2 regions of the Amycolatopsis solani genome follow, and region 2 is predicted to be linked to the other one. Evidence: riboswitches for the same ligand, from Rfam matches in the RefSeq annotation. Region 2 holds a riboswitch; the other holds the start of a gene.
The links. Region 2 has a riboswitch for S-adenosylhomocysteine ahead of metH (methionine synthase). Riboswitches for the same ligand answer to the same signal wherever they lie in the genome.

Region 1 (10,586 bases), 1.1 Mb from region 2:
GGATCGTGCTGACCCGCTGCGCCACGATGACCACCGTCGCCTCGGCCGTTTCCGACACCAGCGCGCGGCGCAGGGCCGCGTCGGTCGCGTAGTCGAGCGCGGAGAACGAGTCGTCGAACAGGTAGATCTCCGGCTTGTGCACCAGCATCCGCGCGATCGCGATCCGCTGGCGCTGCCCGCCCGAGACGTTCGTGCCGCCCTGGGCGATCGGGGACTCGAGACCGTCGGGCATCGCTTCGACGAAGTCCTTGCCCTGCGCCACTTCCAGCGCGTGCCACAGCTCCTCGTCGGTCGCGTCCGGGTTGCCGTAGCGCAGGTTGCTCGCCACCGTGCCGGCGAACAGGTACGGCTTCTGCGGCACCAGCCCGACCGCGCGGGCGAGCACCGCCGGGTCGAGGTCGCGGACGTCGACGCCGTCCACCTTCACCGTGCCGGCGGTGGCGTCCATCAGGCGCGGGATCAGGTTGAGCAGCGTGGTCTTGCCGGTGCCCGTCGAGCCGATCACCGCGGTGGTCTCACCCGGCCGCCCGATCAGCGAGATGTCGCACAGCACCGGCTTTTCCGCGCCGGGGTAGCGGAACTCGACGCCGGTGAGCTCCAGGTGCCCGTGCACCGCGCCGGGCCGGATCGGCGACACCGGCGGGCGGACGCTCGACTCGGTGTCGAGCACCTCGCTGATCCGCTCGGCGCTGACCTCCGCGCGCGGCACCATCATGAACATGAACGTGGCCATCATGACGGCCATCAGGATCTGCAGCAGGTAGGACAGGAACGCGGTCATCGCGCCGATCTGCATGCTGCCGGAGTCGATCCGCTGGCCGCCGAACCACAGCACCGCGACGCTGGAGGCGTTCATCACCAGCATGACGATCGGGAACATCAGCGCCATCAGCTTGCCCACTCGCAGCGAAACGGTGAGCAGCTGGTCGTTGGCGACGTCGAAGCGCTCCCGCTCGTGCTTGTCGCGCACGAACGCACGGATCACCCGGATGCCCATGATCTGCTCGCGCAGGATCTGGTTGATCCGGTCGATGCGCTCCTGCATCAGCCGGAACGCCGGGCGCATCTTCGTGATGATGGTGCCGACCGCGACCGCCAGCACCGGCACGATGACCAGCAGCAGCGACGACAGCGGCACGTCGAGGTTCAGCGCCAGGATGATCCCGCCGACGCACATGATCGGCGCCGACACCATCAGCGTCAGCGTCATCAGGACGAGCATCTGGATCTGCTGGACGTCGTTGGTGGTGCGGGTGATCAGCGACGGCGTGCCGAACTGGCCGACCTCGCGGGCGGAGAAGTCCTGCACCCGGTGGAAGACGCCGGCGCGGATGTCGCGGCCGATCGCCATCGCGGTGCGGGCGCCGAAGTAGACCGCGCCGATCGAGCCGGCGATCTGCGCGAGCGTGATGACGAGCATCATCGCGCCGACGCGCAGGATGTAGTCCATGTCGCCCTTGATCAACCCGTTGTCGACGATGTCGGCGTTCAGCGTCGGCAGGTAGAGCATCGCGATGGTCTGCACCAGCTGGAGCAGCACGATCACCCACAACGTGCTCCGGTACGGGCGCAGGTGGCTGCGCAGGAGCTTGACTAGCACAACGATTCCCCCAGTGGAGTGGTGGTCGGTTCGGGTTTCGGAGCAGCGGTGCCGCCGGTCAGGGTGGGCATCCCGGCGGAAAGCTCGTCCAGCAGCCGTTCCAGGATCGGCAGGAACGGTTCGCCTTCGGTGGTGAACCAGTTGGTGAAGGCCACCCGGACAGCGCTTTCCACCGAAGCCGCCATCAGCCGGCACAACAGGTGGTCCACACCGCCCACCCGTTTCGCGATCGTTTCGGCCAGGACGCGCTCGACGGCCGCGTGGGCGTTGAGGAACTCGCCGCGCAGCATGAGCCGTCCCATCAGCTCACGGATACGCGCAACATACGCGCGATCGGGTTCCCCTTCACGCGAATATTGCTCGAGCACCGCGTGCTTGACCGAGTCCCAGAGCGGCTCGCCGTCCGGCCGCGCGAGCAGCGCCTCGCGCATCCCCTCGTGCCGGTCGACGACGACCGAGCAGACCGCCTGCTCCTTGCTGGAGAAGTAGTTGTTGAATGTGCGGGGTGACACGCCGACCTCGGTGGCGATGTCCTCGACCTTCACGTTCTCCAGCCCGCGCTCCAGCGTCAGCCGCAGTGCCGCCTGGGCGAGCGCCTTGCGGGCCTCGCGCTTCTTGCGCTCGCGCAGGGTCAGCGGTGGTGGTTCGTCCGGCGGCATGAACGGAGTGTAGCGAAAAACTTGCGTGCCCCGCAAAAAAGTGCGTGGCCCGCAAGTTTGGGACGAATCGGGCACGACCAGGGATTTCGTGGCGAAAGCGGGGGATGGGCTGCGAGATCGGCGGCCATGTGCGCTCCGTTGCCAGGTGCAAGATGCAAAATTGCACCGAATGGCCTAGCCCACTGCGCTCACCAGCAGCGACGGCCCCGAAATCCGGTCACGTCGAGCGATCGCGCGGGGACCGGCTGTGGACATCCGACGAACCTTTCTGCTTGCATGTCCGGCATCGCCGCCCGGGGGTCGGCGCTGCAGTCGTTGCCGAACCTGAGCAAGGAAGAAGTGGGACCACATGGCGAGCCGGGCCCGGGAACTCCTGGATCGATCACGCGTCCTGCTGGACCGCTCGCGGGTCGCCGCCGCGCAGTACCTCACCGCGCCGCCGAAGCACCCCGGGTACGAGCCCGCGCCGGGGCCGGCCATCGCGGAGCTGTCGCGGCCCGAGCTGGAGCCGGCGACGCCGGCCGCGGACGAAGGCGTGCTGGCCGAGATCTGCGCCAGCGTGGCCCTGCGTGACCTCAACCTCTTGGACCAGCTGCTCGCGCGGCTCGAGGAGCTCGAGGCGGGGGAGGAGGACCACCACCGCCTCGCCGAGCTCTACCAGCTCGACCACCTCGCCACTCGGCTGCGGCGCAACGCCGAGAACCTGCGGGTGCTGGCCGGGCAGGACACCGCCGACGACGCCGCCCGCGCGACTTCGGTGCTCGACCTCGTGCGCGCCGCGATGTCCTCGATCGACCACTACGCCCGGATCACCATCGGGCGCGTGGTGCACCTGGGGGTCGTCGGCTTCGCCGCCGAAGACCTGGGCCGGGTGCTCGCGGAGCTGCTCGACAACGCCGCCAACCAGTCTTCGCCCAGCTCGCCGGTGCACGTCAGCGCGCACCTGACCGAGCAGGGCAGCGTGCTCGTCCGGATCGAGGACGAGGGCATCGGCATCCCCGCCGACCGCGTCGACGGCCTCAACCGGCGGCTGGCCGCGGGCGGCGACCTCGACGACGCTTCGGCGCGGCACATGGGCCTCGCCGTGGTCGCCCGCCTCGCCGCTCGCCACGGCGTCGCCGTGCGCCTGGACCGGCGCAGCCCGCACGGCACGGTCGTGACCGTGCTGCTGCCCACCGGCGTCGTCACCGAGCTGGCCGAGAACGCGTGGTCGGGCACTCGGACCGTCACGGCCGAACCGGTCAAGGCCGGCGGCGAACCGGTGGTGACCGGCGGGCTGCCGCGCCGCCGCCCGGGCGCCTTCCCGCGCGAGGAGCCCGCGCCGGTGCCGCGCAAGCCCACCCCCCGGCCCCGGCCGGTCGAGCGGGCCACCGGCGGCACCACGGCCAACGGCCTGCCGCGCCGCGTGCCCGGCAGCATCCGCGGCGCCGCCCCCGAGCCGCCACCGCCGCCCCCGGCCGCGGAACCGGCGGCGAACGGGCACGAGAAGCTGCTCGCCGACCTCGGCGCGTTCGCCGACGGCGAGGCGGCCGCGCACGCCGAAAACCCCGCCCACCAGGACGAAACGCCCGGAGGAACCGCCCCGTGAGCGCCCCCCACCCGGCACCGGCGAACTTCGCCTGGCTGCTCGACGACTTCGTCCGGAAGGTGCACGGGGTCAGCCACGCGCTGATCATGAGCGTCGACGGCTTCCCGCTGACCGCGTCGGACTCGGTCGGCGAAGCGGAGGCCGAGCAGCTCGCCGCGATCGCCAGCGGCCTGCTCTCCCTGGCCGGCAACAGCGCGGCGCTGTTCGGGAAGGGCGCCTGCGAGCAGATCATCATCCGGCTCACCCACGGCTACTTCCTCTTCATGGGCATCGGTTCCGGTGCCGGGCTCGCGGTGCTGACCTCGGGCGAGGCGGACATGAAGGTGGTCGCCTACGAGATGACCCAGTTCATCACCAACGCCGGCCACGCGCTCACCCCCGAGGTGCGCGCCGAACTGCGCCAGGTGCTGACCGCGCGCCGGCCGCGGGTGTGATGGGCGTGCCCGACACGGATGGGAAGACCATGTCCGAGAAGGACACCGCCTTGCCCCGGCGCAGCCGCCGGATCCGGGCGTACGCGCTCACCGGCGGCCGCACCAGCACCCGCCACCAGCTGCTGGTGGAAACGCTGGTCTCGGTCCCGCAGTACGACCCGTCGCTGAGCGACACGCTGATGCCCGAATCGCGCTCGCTCTACGAACGCGCTCGCGTGCGGTCCTCGATCGCCGAGCTGTCGGTGGGGCTGGACCTGCCGCTGGGCGTGGTGCGGGTGCTGATCGGCGACCTCGCTTCCCAGGGCGCGGTGTTCGTCCACCCCACCGCGCACGCCTACCACCACGACACCAACGTCCTCGAGAGGATCCTTGATGGGCTCAAGCGGCTCCCCGCCTGAGGGCGATCTGCTGACGATCTCCGCGAAGATCGTCGTCGCCGGGGGCTTCGGTGTCGGCAAGACCACGTTCGTCGGCGCGGTGTCGGAAGTGCCGCCGATGAGCAACGAAGCCTGGATGACCGAGGCCGGCGAAGGCGTCGACGAGATCCCGCCCGGCGGCAAGTCGACCACGACCGTCGCGATGGACTTCGGCCGCATCACGCTGCGGCCGGACCTGCTGCTGTACCTGTTCGGCACGCCGGGGCAGGCGCGGTTCTGGTTCCTCTGGGACGACCTGAGCCGCGGCGCGCTCGGCGCGGTCGTGCTGGTCGACACCAGCCGGATCGACGAGTCGTTCGCGGCGATCAACTACTTCGAGAACGACTCGGAGCTGCCGTTCGTCGTCGCGGTCAACCAGTTCGAGGGCATGCCGGTGCACGACCTCGAGGAGGTGCGCGACGCGCTCGCGCTCGACCCGAGCGTCCCGCTGGTCACCTGCGACGCCCGTGACCGCGCGTCGGCGATCGCCACCTTGACCGAGCTGGTCAGCCACACGCTGTCGCTCGCCGTGCTGTCCGGGCCGCGTGAGCTGGCCGGCAGCGTTGCCCAGGCCTGAACGAGGAGAGAAGAGCTTCATGCGCAGAGTCCTGATCGTGGGCGCCGGCCAGTCCGGGCTGCAGCTGGCCCTCGGGCTGCTGGCGAAGGACTACGACGTCACGGTGATGTCCGCGCGGACGCCGGAGGAGATCCGGGCCGGGCGGGTGATGTCGACGCAGTGCATGTTCAACGACGCGCTGCAGCACGAACGGGACCTCGGGCTGAACCAGTGGGAGGACGAGACCGTCCGGGTCGAGGGCCTCGGCGTGTCGGTGGCCGCGCCGGACGGCGGCCGCGCGCTGGACTGGTTCGCCGAGCTGGACCACTACGCGCAGTCGGTCGACCAGCGCGTGAAGATGGCGGGCTGGCTGGAGCTGTTCGAGGACCGCGGCGGCAAGCTCGTCATCCACGGCGTGATGACGTCCGAACTGGACGCGCTGGCGCGGCTGTACGACCTGGTGATCATCTCGGCCGGCAAGGGCGAGCTGGTGCAGCTGTTCGACCGCGTGCCCGAGCGGTCGCCGTACACGAAGCCGATGCGCGCGCTCTCGCTGGCGTACGCCCACGGTGTCCGGCCGCGGCCGGAGCACCCGGACAAGCAGGCGGTGCGGTTCAACATCGTGCCCGGCGTCGGCGAGCTGTTCATGATCCCGGCGTACACGCTGAGCGGGAACTGCGACATCCTGTTCTTCGAGGGGATCCCCGGCGGGCCGCTGGACTGCTTCGGCGACCACCCGGCCCCGGCCGAGCACTTCACGCGCCTGCTGGACCTGATGCGGCAGTTCGTGCCGTGGGAGTACGAGCGCTGCCGCGACGCCGAGCTGACCGACGGCAAGGCGGCACTGGCCGGCGGGTACACCCCGGTCGTGCGCAACCCGGTCGGCACCCTGCCGGGTGGCGCGCGGGTGCTGGGCATGGCCGACGTCGTCGTGGCGAACGACCCGATCACCGGGCAGGGCTCGAACAACGCGAGCCACTGCGCGGCGACCTACCTGACCGCGATCCTCGAGCACGGCGACCGGCCGTTCGACGCCGCGTGGATGGATGCCACGTTCGAGCGCTACTGGGAGTACGCCCAGCACGTCACCGAATGGACCAACGCGCTGCTCCTCCCGCCGCCCCCGCACGTGCTCCAGATCCTCGGGGTGGCGGGCCAGAACCCGGCCGTGGCCCGGCGGTTCGCCAACGGGTTCACCGACCCGACCGACTTCCAGCACTGGTTCCTGGACCCCGCGAAGTGGGAGAAGTACCTGGCAGAGGTCTAGATCAGACTGTCGCCGGGGGACGTTTCGGGCTACGGTAATTACCGAGCGTGAAGTCGACCTCGGAGGTACGTGGCATGCGGGCGATGTGGAAGGGCTCGGTGTCGTTCGGGCTGGTCAGCATCCCGATCCAGCTGTACGCGGCCACCGAGAACAAGAACGTCTCGCTCCGCCAGGTGCACGAGGCCGACGGCGGCCGCATCCAGTACAAGCGGTTCTGCACGATCGACGGCGCCGAGGTCCCGTACCCGGAGATCGCCAAGGGCTACGAGCTGCCCGACGGTGAGATGGTCGTCATCACCGACGCCGAGATGGCCGACCTGCCGCTGCCCACGCAGCGCACGATCGACGTGCTGGAGTTCGTGCCGCTGGAGTCGATCGACCCGATCCAGTACGACCGGACGTACTACCTGGAGCCGCAGAAGAACGCGGTGAAGCCGTACATCGTGCTGCGGGACGCGCTGCACAAGTCGAGCCAGGTGGCCATCGCGAAGGTCGCCGTGCGGCAGCGGGAGAGCATGGCGGTGCTGCGGGTGCACGCCGACGTGCTGGTGATGACGACGATGCTGTGGCCGGACGAGGTCCGCGAACCCGACTTCCCGTTCCTGCGCGACGACCCGCCGCAGATCCGCCCGCAGGAGCTGTCCATGGCGGGCTCGCTGATCGACTCGCTGGCCGAGCCGGTGTTCGAGCCGGAGAAGTACCACGACCACTACCGCGAGGCCCTCGAGGAGATGATCGAGGCCAAGGTCGCGGGGGAGGAGACGACCAAGCCCGCGGCGGTCACCGCCAAGGCCGACGTCGTCGACCTGATGGCGGCGCTGCAGGCCAGCGTCGACGCGGCGAAGAAGTCGCGTGAGTCCGTTTCGGACACGTCCACTTCGGAGGCGTCCGATGAGGACGCGAAGCCGGCGCCGAAGAAGAAGTCGGCACCGAGGAAACGGGCCCCCAAGTCCGCCTGAGCACCCCGGACGGGTGGTCGCGGCCGACACGCCGCCGCGGTCGCGCGCCCGGCCGCCTCGCGGTGGTACCCAGGAAGTGTGCGGAAGTCGTTGCCGCGCCGAGCTTCCTGAGCCTCCCGCCAGGATCCGCGAAGGCCTTCCCGCCGGGTGCCGCGCACCTGCCGGGGAGGCCTTCGCGGCGTGGGGACGGTGCCCCTGCGGTCACACGATCGTGTATGCAGCTGTGTACACCGGCTTGGCGATGTGCTAACACTAACGGGGTCCTTCGGCTCTCCCTCCCCCTCGGAGCCGGAGGACCCTTAAATTTCCCGCTTTCCCCGCCCGAAGCGGTGCGGAACGGCCGAACGGCCCGGCGCGACAGCATCGCTGCTGACGTGCCGGGCCGTTCGCCGGTCGTGGATCAGTACCAGTGCGCACGCCCACCGATCCGGCGGCCGGTGCCGCCGAGGATGGCCAACGCCACGCCGGCCACCGCGAGAATGATGCCGATGGTGTAAAGCACCGGGATTCCCACGATGAACCCGATGATCAGAAGAATTACACCGAGAACGATCACTTTGACACACACTCCTTCGCATGGGACCCATCCGGCGTGCCGGCCGGCGGATGCGCTGTCACGGGGAGAATGGCCACTTTCGCGGTGCGGCAAACTGCGTCAAATGGAGCAATCTCGGGTCAGTACCGATAGTGATCGAGCTTGTACGGACCTTCGACGTCGACCCCGATGTACTCGGCCTGCTCCTTCGTGAGCTTGGTGAGCCGCACGCCGAGCGCGTCGAGGTGCAGGCGGGCGACCTTCTCGTCGAGGTGCTTCGGCAGCCGGTGGACGTCGATGGCGTACTCGCCGGGCTTGGCGAACAGCTCGATCTGCGCGATCGCCTGGTTGGTGAACGAGTTCGACATCACGAACGACGGGTGGCCGGTCGCGTTGCCGAGGTTCATCAGGCGGCCTTCGGAGAGCACGATGATCGAGTGGCCGTCCGCGAACGCCCACTCGTGCACCTGCGGCTTGATCTCCTTCTTGACGATGCCCGGCAGTTTCGCCAGCCCGGCCATGTCGATCTCGTTGTCGAAGTGCCCGACGTTGGCGACGATCGCGTTGTGCTTCATGCGGCTCATCTGGTCCGCGGAGATGATGCCGAAGTTGCCGGTGGTGGTGATGAAGATGTCCCCGGTCGCGACCACGTCGTCGAGCTCGACGACGTCGAGGCCGTCCATCGACGCCTGCAGCGCGCAGATCGGGTCGATCTCGGTGACCGCGACGCGGGCACCCTGGCCGCGCAGCGCCTCGACCGCACCCTTGCCGACGTCGCCGTAGCCGCAGACGACGACGCGCTTGCCGCCGATCATCACGTCGGTGGCCCGGTTCAGGCCGTCCACAAGGGAGTGCCGGATGCCGTACTTGTTGTCGAACTTGGACTTCGTCACGGAGTCGTTGACGTTCATCGCGGGGAAGAGCAGCTCGCCGTCCTTGGCGAGCTTGTAGAGCCGCTTGACGCCGTTGGTCGTCTCCTCGGTGACGCCGCGGATCTCCTTGGCCATCCGGGTGAAGCGCTCGCCGTCGGCGGCCAGGCTCGCGCGGAGGGTCTCGAGGACGATCCGGTACTCCTCCGGGTCCTCTTCGGACGGTTGCGGGACGGCGCCCGCGGCTTCGAACTCGACGCCCTTGTGCACGAGCAGGGTGGCGTCGCCGCCGTCGTCGAGGATCATGTTGGGGGTTTTCCCACCGGCGAAGGCGAAGAGCTGCTCGGTGCACCACCAGTACTCTTCGAGCGTCTCGCCCTTCCAGGCGAACACCGGGGTGCCCGCCGGGGCGTCGACCGTGCCCTCGGGGCCGACGACGACCGCCGCGGCGGCCTCGTCCTGGGTGGAGAAGATGTTGCAGGAGACCCAGCGCACCTCGGCGCCGAGCGCGACCAGGGTCTCGATCAGCACAGCGGTCTGCACGGTCATGTGCAGCGACCCGGCGATGCGCGCGCCCTTGAGCGGCTGCGCGGCGGCGTACTCGCGGCGGATCGCCATCAGGCCCGGCATCTCGTGCTCGGCCAGCCGCAGCTGGGTGCGGCCGGCGTCGGCCAGGGAAAGGTCGGCGACGGCGAAGTCGAGACCGTTGCGGCGTGCGAGTTTGTCACTCATTCCTCGAGCTCTTTCCTGAGGCTGGTTGCGGAAGCGCTCGGGAGGAACTGGCGGGACACCACGAAAAAAGGCACCTCCCTCGCGGGAGGCGCCCTTGGATGCGTGTCGCGGGCCGAGCGTGGCGGAAGAATTTCCGTCGCAGCGCCTCTCGGCCCGGATCCAGGATGGCAAAGCCGCCGGGAAGCTGTCAAGCGAGCGAACGGGCCATCAGGACGTCGTCGACGTCGGTCCCGCCGACGCGGAATTCCCCGCGCAGCACGCCTTCCACGGTGAACCCGCACCGCTCGTAGACCCGGCGGGCGGCGGCGTTGTGACCCAGCACGCGCAGCGTCAGCTTGCGGGCGCCGCGCCGGCGCGCTTCGGCCACGGCCGCGTCCACCAGCCGGCCCGCGATGCCGAGGCCCTGGCGGTCCGGGTCGACGGCGAGGCCGCCGAGGACCAGCACGTGCCGGTGGGCCGGGATGCCGAAGCCTTCGTCGAGCCGGACGTACCCGGCGACGACGTCGTCGTGCTCGGCGACGAGGACGTTCTCCGTGCGCAAGCCGCCGTCGAAGAACGGCGTGCCGGGCGGCGGCGGGGGAGCGGGGGACACGGCGGGGCCCCACGTGCGCTCGTCGATCTTCGCGAGCGCGGCTTCGTCCCCGGCGCGGGCCGGCCGGACGGCGATCGTCACGACAGCTCCTTCCACGCCTCTTCGACGATCCCGGCGAGTTCGCGGGGATCGCGGTTGCCCTCGGCGCTGAGGCACCGCACGGTGACGGTCAGATCCGGGCCGCTGCGCTGGCAGCTCAGCACGGAGGACCGGTCGGGGTCCGGTGGCGAGCCCGCCGGCTCGGGGTCGTGGTGGACCAGGCACTGCACGGCACCGGTGCGCACGAGCTCGGTGCCCGGCGCGGCCAGGTCCAGCGCCTCGGCGTCCTCGTACGGCGCCACCAGCTCCGGCGAGGCCGCGCGCACCGCGATCAGCTGGA
Region 2 (10,586 bases):
AAGAGCCGGACCGTTCGGCGTCCTTCGCCCAGGGACTGAAACTCATCCAGCAGCTCGGCGGGGTGGACCGGCCGGCCGTGCTGGACCTGTTCGAGAGCATCGGCGAGGCCGAGTTCGGCGAGCAGTGCGTCGGGTTCATCTACGGCGACGTCTACCACCGGCCCGGTCTCGAGCTCCCGGAGCGGCAGCTGACGACCGTCGCCGCGCTGACCGCGCTCGGCTACGCCGGCTCGCAGCTGCAGTTCCACGCCAAGGCCGCGCTCAACGTCGGCTGCACCCGCCGTCAGCTGGTCGAGGCGGTCATCCACGTCAGCTCGTTCGCCGGGTTCCCCGCCACGCTCAACGCGCTCACGGCGCTCAAGGCGGCGTTCGAGGGCCTGCCGGCCGACGAGCCGTCGCCCGAGCCCGCCGACGTGCCGTGGGCGGGCATCGAAGACCGCTACGAGCGCGGCCTGGCCGCGATGAAGGCGGTCGACGGCGAAGCGGGCGAGAAGGTCGCGGTCGCGCTGGCCGACATCGCGCCCGACCTGGCCACCTACATCATCGAGTTCACCTTCGGCGAGGTCTACACCCGGCCGGGCCTGAGCCTGCGCCACCGCGAGCTCGTCACGATCGCCGCGTGCGTCGCGCTGGGCACCGCGCTGCCGCAGCTGAAGGTGCACATCCACGGGCTGCTGAACGTCGGCGGCACCGAGAAGGAGGCCGTCGAGACCGTGCTGCACCTGGCGTTCTACTGCGGCTTCCCGGCCGCGCTCAACGCGATCGGCGCCGCGCGGGAAGTGTTCGCCCAGCGATGACCTTCGAAAAGCTGCGCGTCGTCGCGCTCGACTGCGACGGCGTGCTCATCGACGACACCTACCTGGCCATGATCGCCCGGTTCGTCACCGACCACGGCGGGGTCTACGACGCCGCGGCCGAGCGGGACGTGATCGGGCTGCGCGACATCGTCGTCGCCGAGAAGGTCACCGCGCTCTGCGGCCTCGACCAGCCGGCCGAGGAAACGCTCAAGCAGCTGTGGGCGGCGCGGCAGGAGTACCTGGCCGAGCACCCGATCCGCGTCGCCGAAGGAGCGCGGGACGGCCTGGAAGCGCTCTCAAAACTCCCCGTGCGGCTGGTCTGCTACGGCGGCCGGACCCGCGAGCACACCTTCGACCGGTACCTCGGCGACTTCGTCGACCTGCTCGACCCCGCCGTGCCGTACGTGAGCATCAACGAGCACCGCCCCGGCGTCGACCACATCACCCGGACCGTCCTCGGGGTGGGCTTCGACGAGATCGTGTTCGTCGACGACGTCAGCCGCGTGGCCGAGGACGCCCGCGCGCACGGCGCCGGGTTCATCGGGTTCCCGTCGAGTCCCGCGCACGCGCGGCAGCGGGAGTTCATGGCGGGCCACGGGGTCCGGCACTTCGCGGCGTCACTCGCCGAATTGACGCCCGAACTCGTGGAGATCGTCGACGCGGAGCTCGCGACTTCGACACACTGGCTTCGTTGAGGAGTCCCCGCACCCTTGGAGCCGCCGTGAAGTACTTTTCCCTGCCCCGTCCCGGCGCCGGGCTCGTCCTGGGCGAGCGCGACGTGCCCGAGCCCGGCCCCGGGCAGGTCCTGGTCCGGCTGCGCGGGTGGGCGGTCAACGCCCGCGACCTGATGATCGTCAAGGGGTTCTACCCGAAGCCGGTGAAGCCGGACGTCGTGCCGCTGTCCGACGGCGCGGGCGAGGTCGTCGCGGTCGGCGACGGCGTGCGCGCCTGGACCACCGGCGACCGCGTGGCCGCGACCTACTTCCCGGACTGGCTGTCCGGGCCCGGCACACCCGAGAAGACCGCCGACGACCTGGCGGGCACGCTCGACGGTGTGCTCGCCGAGTACGCCGTCTTCGCCGAGGACGCGCTCGTCGGCGTCCCGGCGCACCTCGACTACGCCGAAGCCGCGACGCTGCCCAGCGCCGGCGTCACGGCGTGGCGCGCGGTCGTCGAAGAAGGCGGGCTCGTGCCCGGCCAGACCGTGCTCACCCTGGGCAGCGGCGGCCTGTCGACGTTCGCGCTGCAGTTCGCCGCGCTCGGCGGCGCGCACGTCGTGTCGACGTCCAGCTCGGACGAGAAGCTCGAGCGGCTGCGCGAGCTGGGTGCCGCCCGGACGCTCAACCACGCGACGACGCCGGAGTGGGGCGCCGCGGTGGCCGAGCTGACCGGCGGCGGCGTCGACCACGTCGTCGACGTGGGCGGCGGCGGCACGATCGGCCAGTCGATGATCGCCGCCCGCTACGGCGGGCACGTCAGCGTCGCCGGCGTCCTGACCCACGAGGGCGGGGCCGACCCGATCCTCGTGCTGGTCAAGCAGCTGACCCTGCGCGGCCTCACCAACGCTTCCCGCGAGACGTTCCAGGCGATGAACCGGGCGATCGAGCACACCGGGCTCCGGCCCGTGATCGACCGCCGGTACGCCTTCGACGAGGTCGAAGAGGCGCTCAAGCACCTCGAGTCCGGCAGCCACGTCGGGAAGGTCGTGCTCGAAAGCGCCTGAGCGGCCCTCGGTCCCGGGTAACTTTTGCCGTCCCGGCTGGGTATATCCGTACCCCGTCCGCTCCTTTTCGCAGGTCAGCGGGGGTGGGTTCGGGGGAAAAAGTCGCTTTTCGACAGGAATGGCGGCCGCTGACGGCACCGGGGAGAGTGGTGGATACCAGGACATCGCTCGAGCAGGCTGCGGCTGCTCGGGCGGACCGTCCGGGACTGGGGGCGCGGGGAGGGGGTTTCAACCGCCTGGGGGTGGGTTGAAACCCCCTTCCCGCCCGCGCCCCGCACCGGCCCGAAGTCACGTCGTGCAGGCCCGCCCGTTGAGCGAGATCGTGGCCGGGGCGCGGTTGGCCGTGCCGGAGCTGCCGGTGAAGCCGAACTCGGCGCTGCCGCCCGCGGGGATCGTCTTGTTCCAGCCCGCGTCCACCGCCGTGACCGCCGCGCCGGTCTGGGTGACCTGAGCGTTCCACGCCTGTGTCACGCGCTGGCCGTCCGCGAACGTCCACGCCACCGTCCAGCCCGTGACCGCCGCGGCGCCGGTGTTGCCCACCTTCACCGAGGCCTGGAACCCGCCCTGCCACTGGTTCGTGACGGTGTAGGCCGCCGTGCAGGAGCCGGACGGCACCGGCGTGGTCGTCGTCGGGGGAGTGGTGGTCGTGGGAGTGGTCGTGGTGGTCGGCGGCGGCTCGGTGCCGCCGGAGTCGCCCACGATCACGCCGCGCCCGTTCGTGCCCACGTAGACCCGCCCGTACACCCGCGGATCGCCGCTGAGCGCCGCCCCGATGTTGCCGTACTGGTGCCGGTCGTCGTTGATCCGCGTCCACGACGCGCCCGCGTCGTCCGAGCGGAAGATCCCGCGCACCCCGCCGATCTTCGCAATGGTGTATAACGACGCATACGTCCGGCCGGAGGCGGCCTTGCCGAACCCGATGTTGTCGGCTTCGGCGACCCCGCTCAGCTTCGTGAAGGACGCACCGGAGTCGGTCGAGTGCCAGAGGCCGTACGCCGTGCCGGAGCCGCCGGCGAGCCAGACGTCGCCCGCCACCCCCGGCATCGCCTTGAAGTGCGCGGAGCCGGCGGGCAGCCCGGTGGCCGCGGTCGCGGTGAAGCTCGCGCCGCCGTCGGTGCTGAAGTAGAACTTCCCGGCGGCGAACCCGTAGAACCGCTTGGGGTCGACGCGGTCGGACTCCACGACCGCGCCGGCCGGGATGCCCGCGGACGCCGTCCAGGACGAGCCGAAGCCCGCCGAGTAGCTCACCGCGGTGCCGTCCGGGCTCCACACGAACCGGCTGCCGTCGGCGGCCGCGGCCACGGTGCCGCCGCTCGCGCCGCCGGCGGGCTCCGCGCCCTGGAACCAGTTCTTGCCGCCGTCGGTGGAGAAGGCGATCCGGTTGTCGTTCGGCCGGGCGCTCCGGTCCAGTGTGCCGGCGCGGACGATCGTCGCCGGGTTCAGCTCGGCGTAGTCGAGGCTGGTGGTCGTGGTGAAGACCGGCTGGGTGTACATGGTGGCCGGGACGGCGTCGAGGCTGTCGTGCCGGAACCCGCCGATGTCGCCGAGCCCGGACAGCAGGGGAGCGCCCGACGGCGGGCTGATCAGGTCGAGCACCGCGGTCTCTTCGAGGCCGCCGACGACCGGCTTCAGCGTGATCTTCCCGCCGCTGTCCCACTTCGTGAGGTCGCTCGTCCCGTAGATCGTCGCGCCGGTCCCGTAGAGGAAGTGGTTCGAGTCGAAGGGATCGATCTCGGCGGACTCGGTCATCCAGCCGAGCTTCGGTGACGGCACCGGGGGAGCGGGCTGGACGCCGAAGGTCAGCCACGGCACCGCGGAGATGTCCTGCGTGTACCGCAGCGACCGGTCGGGGTAGCTCGTGAAGTCCCAGATCCGCGTCCAGGTGGCGCCGCCGTCGGTGCTGCGGAAGAAGATCACGTCCGGCCACCACGACACCTGCGTGGCGACCATGAGGGTGCCCGGGTGCTGCCGGTCGATCGTGAGGCCGCTGTAGCCGAAGTAGTCGTCGGTGCTGTCGGACGGGATCGGGCTGATCCGCGTCCAGGTGCCGGTCTTGGTGGCGTACTTCCAGACGTCGCCCTTCGCACCGTCGTACGGGCCGCCGGTGTCGCTGGTCGCGAGGTAGAGGTAGCCGCCGACCGGGTCGAGGACACCCTTGTGCGCCAGGTATCCCGTGGGCTGGCCGGCCGGCCGGGCCCAGGTCGCGCCGCCGTCGGTGCTGCGGTAGACGGTGTTCTGCTTGTCCGCGACGCCGGCGTAGATCGTCTGCGTGGTGCTGCCGCGCGTGCCGGTCGTGGGGTCGAACGTCACCCAGGTGACGCCCTCGTTGTCGCTGGAGTAGCCCGACGGGTCGCTCGGGTCGGGCGCGTAGTTGCCGGGGTTGGGGAAGCTGGTCACCTTCGCCCAGGTGACGCCGGAGTCGGTGCTGCGCCAGAGCCCGTTGCCGCTGGGGGCGCCGAGGTACAGGACGCTGTCGCGGTTCGGGTCGATCGCCAGCCGCTCGCCCATGCCGCGCCCGGGCATGTTGCCGCCGAGCTTGAACGGCAGCGCCGCCGCCTGCCACGTGGCGCCGCGGTCGGCCGAGCGCAGGACGGCGCCGTTGTTCGGGTCCCAGCTGTTGGTGTACATGCCCGCGGCGACGTACACCCGGTTCGGGTCGACGGCATCGGTGGCGAGGCTGACGACGCCGTTGTGGCCCCAGTCGGTCCAGCCGACCGAGTCCAGCAGCGGGAGCCAGCGGCCGGTCGAGGGGTTCCAGCGGTACGCGCCGCCGATGTCGGTGCGGGCGTAGACGAGCCCGGGCTCGGTCTGGTTGAAGACGATGCCGGGGACGAACCCGCCGCCGCCGATCTCGGCGTTGCGCCAGGTGTAGGCCGCCGCCGCGGCGGGGGCGGCCGGCACGCCCGCGGTGATCGCGACGGCGGTGGGCAGGAGCAAGGCCAGCGCGGCCGCGAGGACCCGGCTTGCCCTGGGTGCACTGGGGGAACGCAGTCGTCTCACGTCGGCCTCCACCACTCTGGGAGCGCTTCCAGGTGGAAGGTAAACGAGCCGCCGGAACGTTGTAAAGCGTTCGATGATTTCTTCGCCCGCGACTGTCCACAGTGGATTTGAGAGCACTTTGAGCGTGTCACGTATGTGAACGTCGATCAGGTTTCTGAATTGTTATCGGTCAGCGTCTTGTCGGGCTTTTTCCGGCGTGTGAGTGTGGTGCCCGCTGGCTGGACTGGACCTACGAAAGAGGCGACCCGGCAATGACGCAGACAGCCCCGGCGCGGCACATCAGCCGGACCACCTTGTACTTCTTCGGTGCGCTCGGCGGCATCCTCTTCGGCTACGACCTCGGCGTGATCTCCGGGGTGCTCCCGTTCATCGGGAAACTGTGGGCGCTGACCAGCTGGGACAAGGGCGTGATCACCGCCAGCCTGTCGGTCGGTGCCATCGTCGGCGCGCTGTTCTCCAGCCGCACCAACGAAGCGCTCGGCCGGCGCCGCACGATCATGGTCGCCGCGGCGATCGTCATCGTGGGCACCCTGGCGGCGACCTTCTCGCCGACGTTCACGCTGCTCGTGCTTTCCCGCCTGATCATCGGGCTGGGCATCGGGCTTTCGTCGTCGACGGTTCCGACGTACTTGTCCGAATTGGCGCCGGCGCGGCTGCGCGGCGCGATGGGTGCGCTGAACCAGATCTTCATCGTCAGCGGCATCCTGATCGCGTTCCTGGTCAGCTACTGGCTCGGCCCGGTTTCGGCGTGGCGCTGGATGTTCGCCGGCGCGATCGTGCCCGCGGCGATCCTGCTCGTCGGGCTGGCGTTCCTGCCCGAGACGCCCCGCTGGCTGGTCAAGAACGGCCGCGAGGAGGAGGCCCGGCGCGTTCTGGCCAGCGCGCACGGCAACTCGGTGAACCTCGACGAGGAGATCTCGACGATCCGCGACGTCATCCGGATGGACACCGAAGAGAAGCCGCGGTTCCGCGACCTGTTCGCCGGCTGGGTGCGGCCGATGCTGTTCGTCGCCGTGCTGCTCGCGGTCGGCCAGCAGTTCAGCGGCGTCAACGCGATCAACGCCTACTTCCCGACGATGCTCATCGGGCTCGGCTTCGCCACGCAGGCCGCGCTGCTGTCGGGCGTGCTGCTGGGCGTGACGAAGTTCCTGTTCACCGCGTGGGTCGTGTTCGTGGTGGACCGCTGGGGCCGCAAGCCGCTGCTGCTCATCGGCAACGTGATCATGGTGCTGACGCTCACCGCGGCGGGACTGGTCGTGCTCAACGTCCACGACACCGGCCTGCGCGGCATCCTGATGCTGGTGATGATGGTGCTCTACCTGGTCGGCTACGAACTCGGCTGGGGCGCGGTCGTGTGGGTGATGATGTCCGAGGTCTTCCCGCTCAAGGTCCGCGCGGCCGGCATGGGCGTGAGCAGCGTGGTCCTCTGGGCGGCGACGGGCATCGTGAGCGCGGTGTTCCCGATCATCTCCGACCCGAAGTCCCTCGGCATCGGCGGCTCGATGTTCCTGTTCGCGGGGATCAACGTGGTGCTGTTCGTGCTCACGAAGTGGCTGGTGCCGGAGACGAAGGGCCGCTCGCTGGAGCAGATCGAGCTCGACCTCCGTGCGCGCCAAGGGGTGGCGGTCAAGAGCTGAAACGCCGTGAATGACTCATTCCTGTCGTCCGGCGACAGGAATGAGTCATTCACTACACCCGGGCGGGGCGCGCTCAGCCGACCGGCGCGGCCAGGCCCGGTGGTGTCTTGAATGAGTCATTCAGGTCTCGCGAGGTCCTGAATGACTCATTCAAGACCCTTCGCCGACCGCCTCGGCTTGCGCGAAGTCGTGTCCGGGCGCGCGCGGCGGGGCCGATGTGGCTGCTGGGTCTGGTGTTCTGACCCCGGACGCACCCAATGTGGCGTTCGGTGCGTCCAACGCACCCAACGCCACATTGGGGCGCATGCATCGGCCGCGTCCGACCGTGTGTCAGTGTGCCGCGGCGGTGGCGAGGCTCAGCTTGACGGCGAGGCGGCCGACCCACGCTTCCACTTCCTCCGGGGCGCGGTCCGGCAGCCCGAAGATCGTCTCGGTCACCCCGAGTGCGTCCAGGTGGGCCAGCCGCTCCGAATCGGGCCGCTCGCCGAGCGCGCAGATCCGCGGCCGCCCGTCGCGGCCTTCCTCGGCCCAGATCCGGTGGAGCAGTGCCACGTGCCCGTCCAGGTCGCTGTCCGCCGGGGTCGTGATCCAGCCGTCGGCGTGGCGGGCGATCCAGCGGAACGTCTTCTCCGTCGGGCCCGCGCCGAGCAGCACCGGGATGTGCGCCTGGACCGGCTTCGGCCACGCCCAGCTCGGCCCGAACGACACGAACTCGCCGTCGTAGGCCGCTTCCTCTTTCGTCCACAGTGCACTCATGGCCTCGAGGTACTCCCGCAGCGCGGTGCGGCGGCGGTTGCCGGGCACGCCGTGGTCGTTCAGCTCGTCGACGTTCCAGCCGAAGCCCGTGCCGAGCGTGACGCGCCCGCCCGACAGGTGGTCGAGGCTCGCGATCGTCTTGGCCAGCGTGATCGGGTCGCTCTCCACCGGCAGGGCGACCGCCGTGGACAGCCTGATCCGCGACGTCACCGCGGCCGCGGTCGCCAGCGCGACCCACGGGTCGAGGGTGCGGCTGTAGCGGTCGTCGGGCAGGGACGCGTCGCCGGTGCGCGGGTGCGGCGACTCCCGCTTCACCGGGATGTGCGTGTGCTCGGGTACGTAGAAGGTGGCGAACCCGGCGGCCTCCGCGACGCGCGCGGCGGCCGCCGGGGTGATGCCCCGGTCGCTGGTGAACAGCACGATTCCGTAGTCCACTCGGCGAGCGTATTAGAACGTGTTTCAGTTTTCAAGGTCGGCCGGGTGCTGCGGAGGGTTGCTGGTCGAGTACCCTTGGTGACCCTGTCGAGCGGCGGTCGAGCCCCGCTGGACGGGGTGCGGGTAGGCAGGCGGGGAGCAGAGCGACGGGCCGGGCCGCGGGCACGGTGGAGGGGCCCGCGACCGAACGGGGAGGCGACGTGTCAATCCTTTGTGGACGGATGGTGTCCCAGCCAGTGGACGCCGGGGTGGGGCGGGATGGCGTGCGCGGCCCGGGATCCGATACCGTGGACCACGAGCCGAGAGGCGCTGCAACGGACCACCGGGTCCGCCACGCTCGGCCGGGATTGACCAACCAAGGGCGCCTCCCGACCAAGGGAGGCTGCCGGTGAGTACCCCGCGAGAGTCCGCCGCGTTCGATTCGACAGCGCGGTTGCGCGAGCTGTTCGACCAGCGGGTGGCGGTGCTGGACGGCGCCTGGGGCACCATGTTGCAGGGTGCCGGGCTGACCCCCGCCGACTACCGCGGCGACCGCTTCGGCGACCACACCCACGACGTCACCGGCGACCCCGACCTGCTCAACCTCACCCGCCCGGACGTCATCCTCGACGTCCACCGCCAGTACCTGGCCGCGGGCGCGGACATCACCACGACCAACACCTTCACCGCCACCAGCATCGGCCAGGCCGACTACGGGCTGCAGTCGCACGTCCACGAAATGAACGTCCGCGGCGCGCAGCTGGCCCGCCAGGCCGCCGACGAGGCCGGCGGCAAGTTCGTCGCCGGCTCGATCGGCCCGCTCAACGTCACGCTCAGCCTGTCGCCGAGGGTCGACGACCCGGCGTACCGCGCGGTCACGTTCGAGCAGGTCAAGGCCTCCTACGCGGAGCAGATCGCCGGGCTCGCCGAGGGCGGCGTCGACCTGCTGCTGATCGAGACGATCTTCGACACCCTCAACTGCAAGGCCGCGATCGCCGCCGCCCGCGAGGTGGCGCCGGAGCTGCCGCTGTGGATCTCGGTGACCATCGTCGACCTCAGCGGGCGGACGCTCTCGGGCCAGACGGTCGAGGCGTTCTGGAGCTCGATCGAGCACGCGAAACCGCTGGTCGTGGGCGTGAACTGCTCGCTGGGCGCGGAGGAGATGCGCCCGCACGTCGAGGAACTCGCCCGGATCGCCGACGCCTACGTCGCCTGCCACCCCAACGCCGGGCTGCCCAACGCGTTCGGCGGCTACGACGAGACGCCCGAGCAGACCGCCGGGCTGATCGGCGGCTTCGCCCGCGACGGCCTGGTCAACCTGGTCGGCGGCTGCTGCGGCACCACCCCGGCGCACATCGCGAAGATCGCCGAAGCCGCGAAGGGCGTCGCGCCGCGCGAGGTGCCCGCGCCGCGGACGCACACCCGGTTCAGCGGGCTCGAGCCGTTCGGCATCGGCGCCGACACCGGGTTCGTGATGATCGGCGAGCGCACCAACGTCACCGGCTCCAAGCGGTTCCGCCGGCTCATCGAGTCCGACGACCACCAGGCCGCCGTCGACGTCGCGCTGGAGCAGGTCCGCGGCGGGGCGAACCTGCTCGACGTCAACATGGACGCCGACCTGCTCGACTCCGAGCAGGCGATGACGACGTTCCTCAACCTCATCGCCACCGAGCCCGAGGTCGCCCGCATCCCGGTGATGGTCGACAGCTCCAAGTGGACCGTCCTGGAAGCCGGCCTGCGCTGCCTGCAGGGCAAGGGCGTGGTCAACTCGATCAGCCTCAAGGAGGGCGAGGAGCCCTTCCTGGCCCAGGCCCGCACCATCCGGAACTACGGCGCCGGCGTCGTCGTGATGGCCTTCGACGAGCAGGGCCAGGCCGACACCGCCGACCGCAAGGTCGAGATCTGCGGCCGCGCGTACGACATCCTCACGCAGAAGGCCGGGTTCGCGGGCGAGGACATCATCTTCGACCCGAACGTCCTCGCCGTCGCGACCGGCATCGCCGAGCACAACGGCTACGCGAAGGCGTTCATCGACGCGCTGCCCCGGATCAAAGAACGCTGCCCCGGCGTACACATCAGCGGCGGCATCTCGAACCTGTCGTTTTCCTTCCGCGGCAACGACGTCGTCCGCGAGGCGATGCACTCGGCGTTCCTGTTCCACGCGGTGCAGGTCGGCCTGGACATGGGCATCGTCAACGCCGGCCAGCTCGCGGTCTACGAGGACATCCCGAAGGACCTGCTCGAGCTGGTCGAGGACGT

Region 1: linked by a shared signal. The riboswitch ahead of ahcY (adenosylhomocysteinase) and the one ahead of metH (methionine synthase) in region 2 are both predicted to bind S-adenosylhomocysteine.

Annotation. Positions count from the first base shown of each region.
Region 1 is NZ_JAWQJT010000002.1:1,647,710-1,658,295, reverse strand. Features, by position in the region: gene SD460_RS28040 (ABC transporter ATP-binding protein) at 1-1,600, opposite strand, end outside; gene SD460_RS28035 (TetR/AcrR family transcriptional regulator) at 1,594-2,259, opposite strand; gene SD460_RS28030 (sensor histidine kinase) at 2,609-3,847, shown strand; gene SD460_RS28025 (roadblock/LC7 domain-containing protein) at 3,844-4,281, shown strand; gene SD460_RS28020 (DUF742 domain-containing protein) at 4,311-4,679, shown strand; gene SD460_RS28015 (GTP-binding protein) at 4,654-5,274, shown strand; gene SD460_RS28010 (styrene monooxygenase/indole monooxygenase family protein) at 5,294-6,520, shown strand; gene ku (non-homologous end joining protein Ku) at 6,595-7,479, shown strand; gene SD460_RS28000 (hypothetical protein) at 7,880-8,035, opposite strand; gene ahcY (adenosylhomocysteinase) at 8,155-9,615, opposite strand; S-adenosyl-L-homocysteine riboswitch at 9,695-9,771, opposite strand; gene SD460_RS27990 (GNAT family N-acetyltransferase) at 9,803-10,288, opposite strand; gene SD460_RS27985 (hypothetical protein) at 10,285-10,586, opposite strand, start outside.
Region 2 is NZ_JAWQJT010000002.1:568,876-579,461, forward strand. Features, by position in the region: gene SD460_RS23325 (carboxymuconolactone decarboxylase family protein) at 1-797, shown strand, start outside; gene SD460_RS23330 (HAD family hydrolase) at 794-1,492, shown strand; gene SD460_RS23335 (zinc-dependent alcohol dehydrogenase family protein) at 1,519-2,520, shown strand; gene SD460_RS23340 (cellulose binding domain-containing protein) at 2,809-5,520, opposite strand; gene SD460_RS23345 (sugar porter family MFS transporter) at 5,772-7,157, shown strand; gene SD460_RS23350 (TIGR03619 family F420-dependent LLM class oxidoreductase) at 7,488-8,348, opposite strand; S-adenosyl-L-homocysteine riboswitch at 8,644-8,722, shown strand; gene metH (methionine synthase) at 8,737-10,586, shown strand, end outside.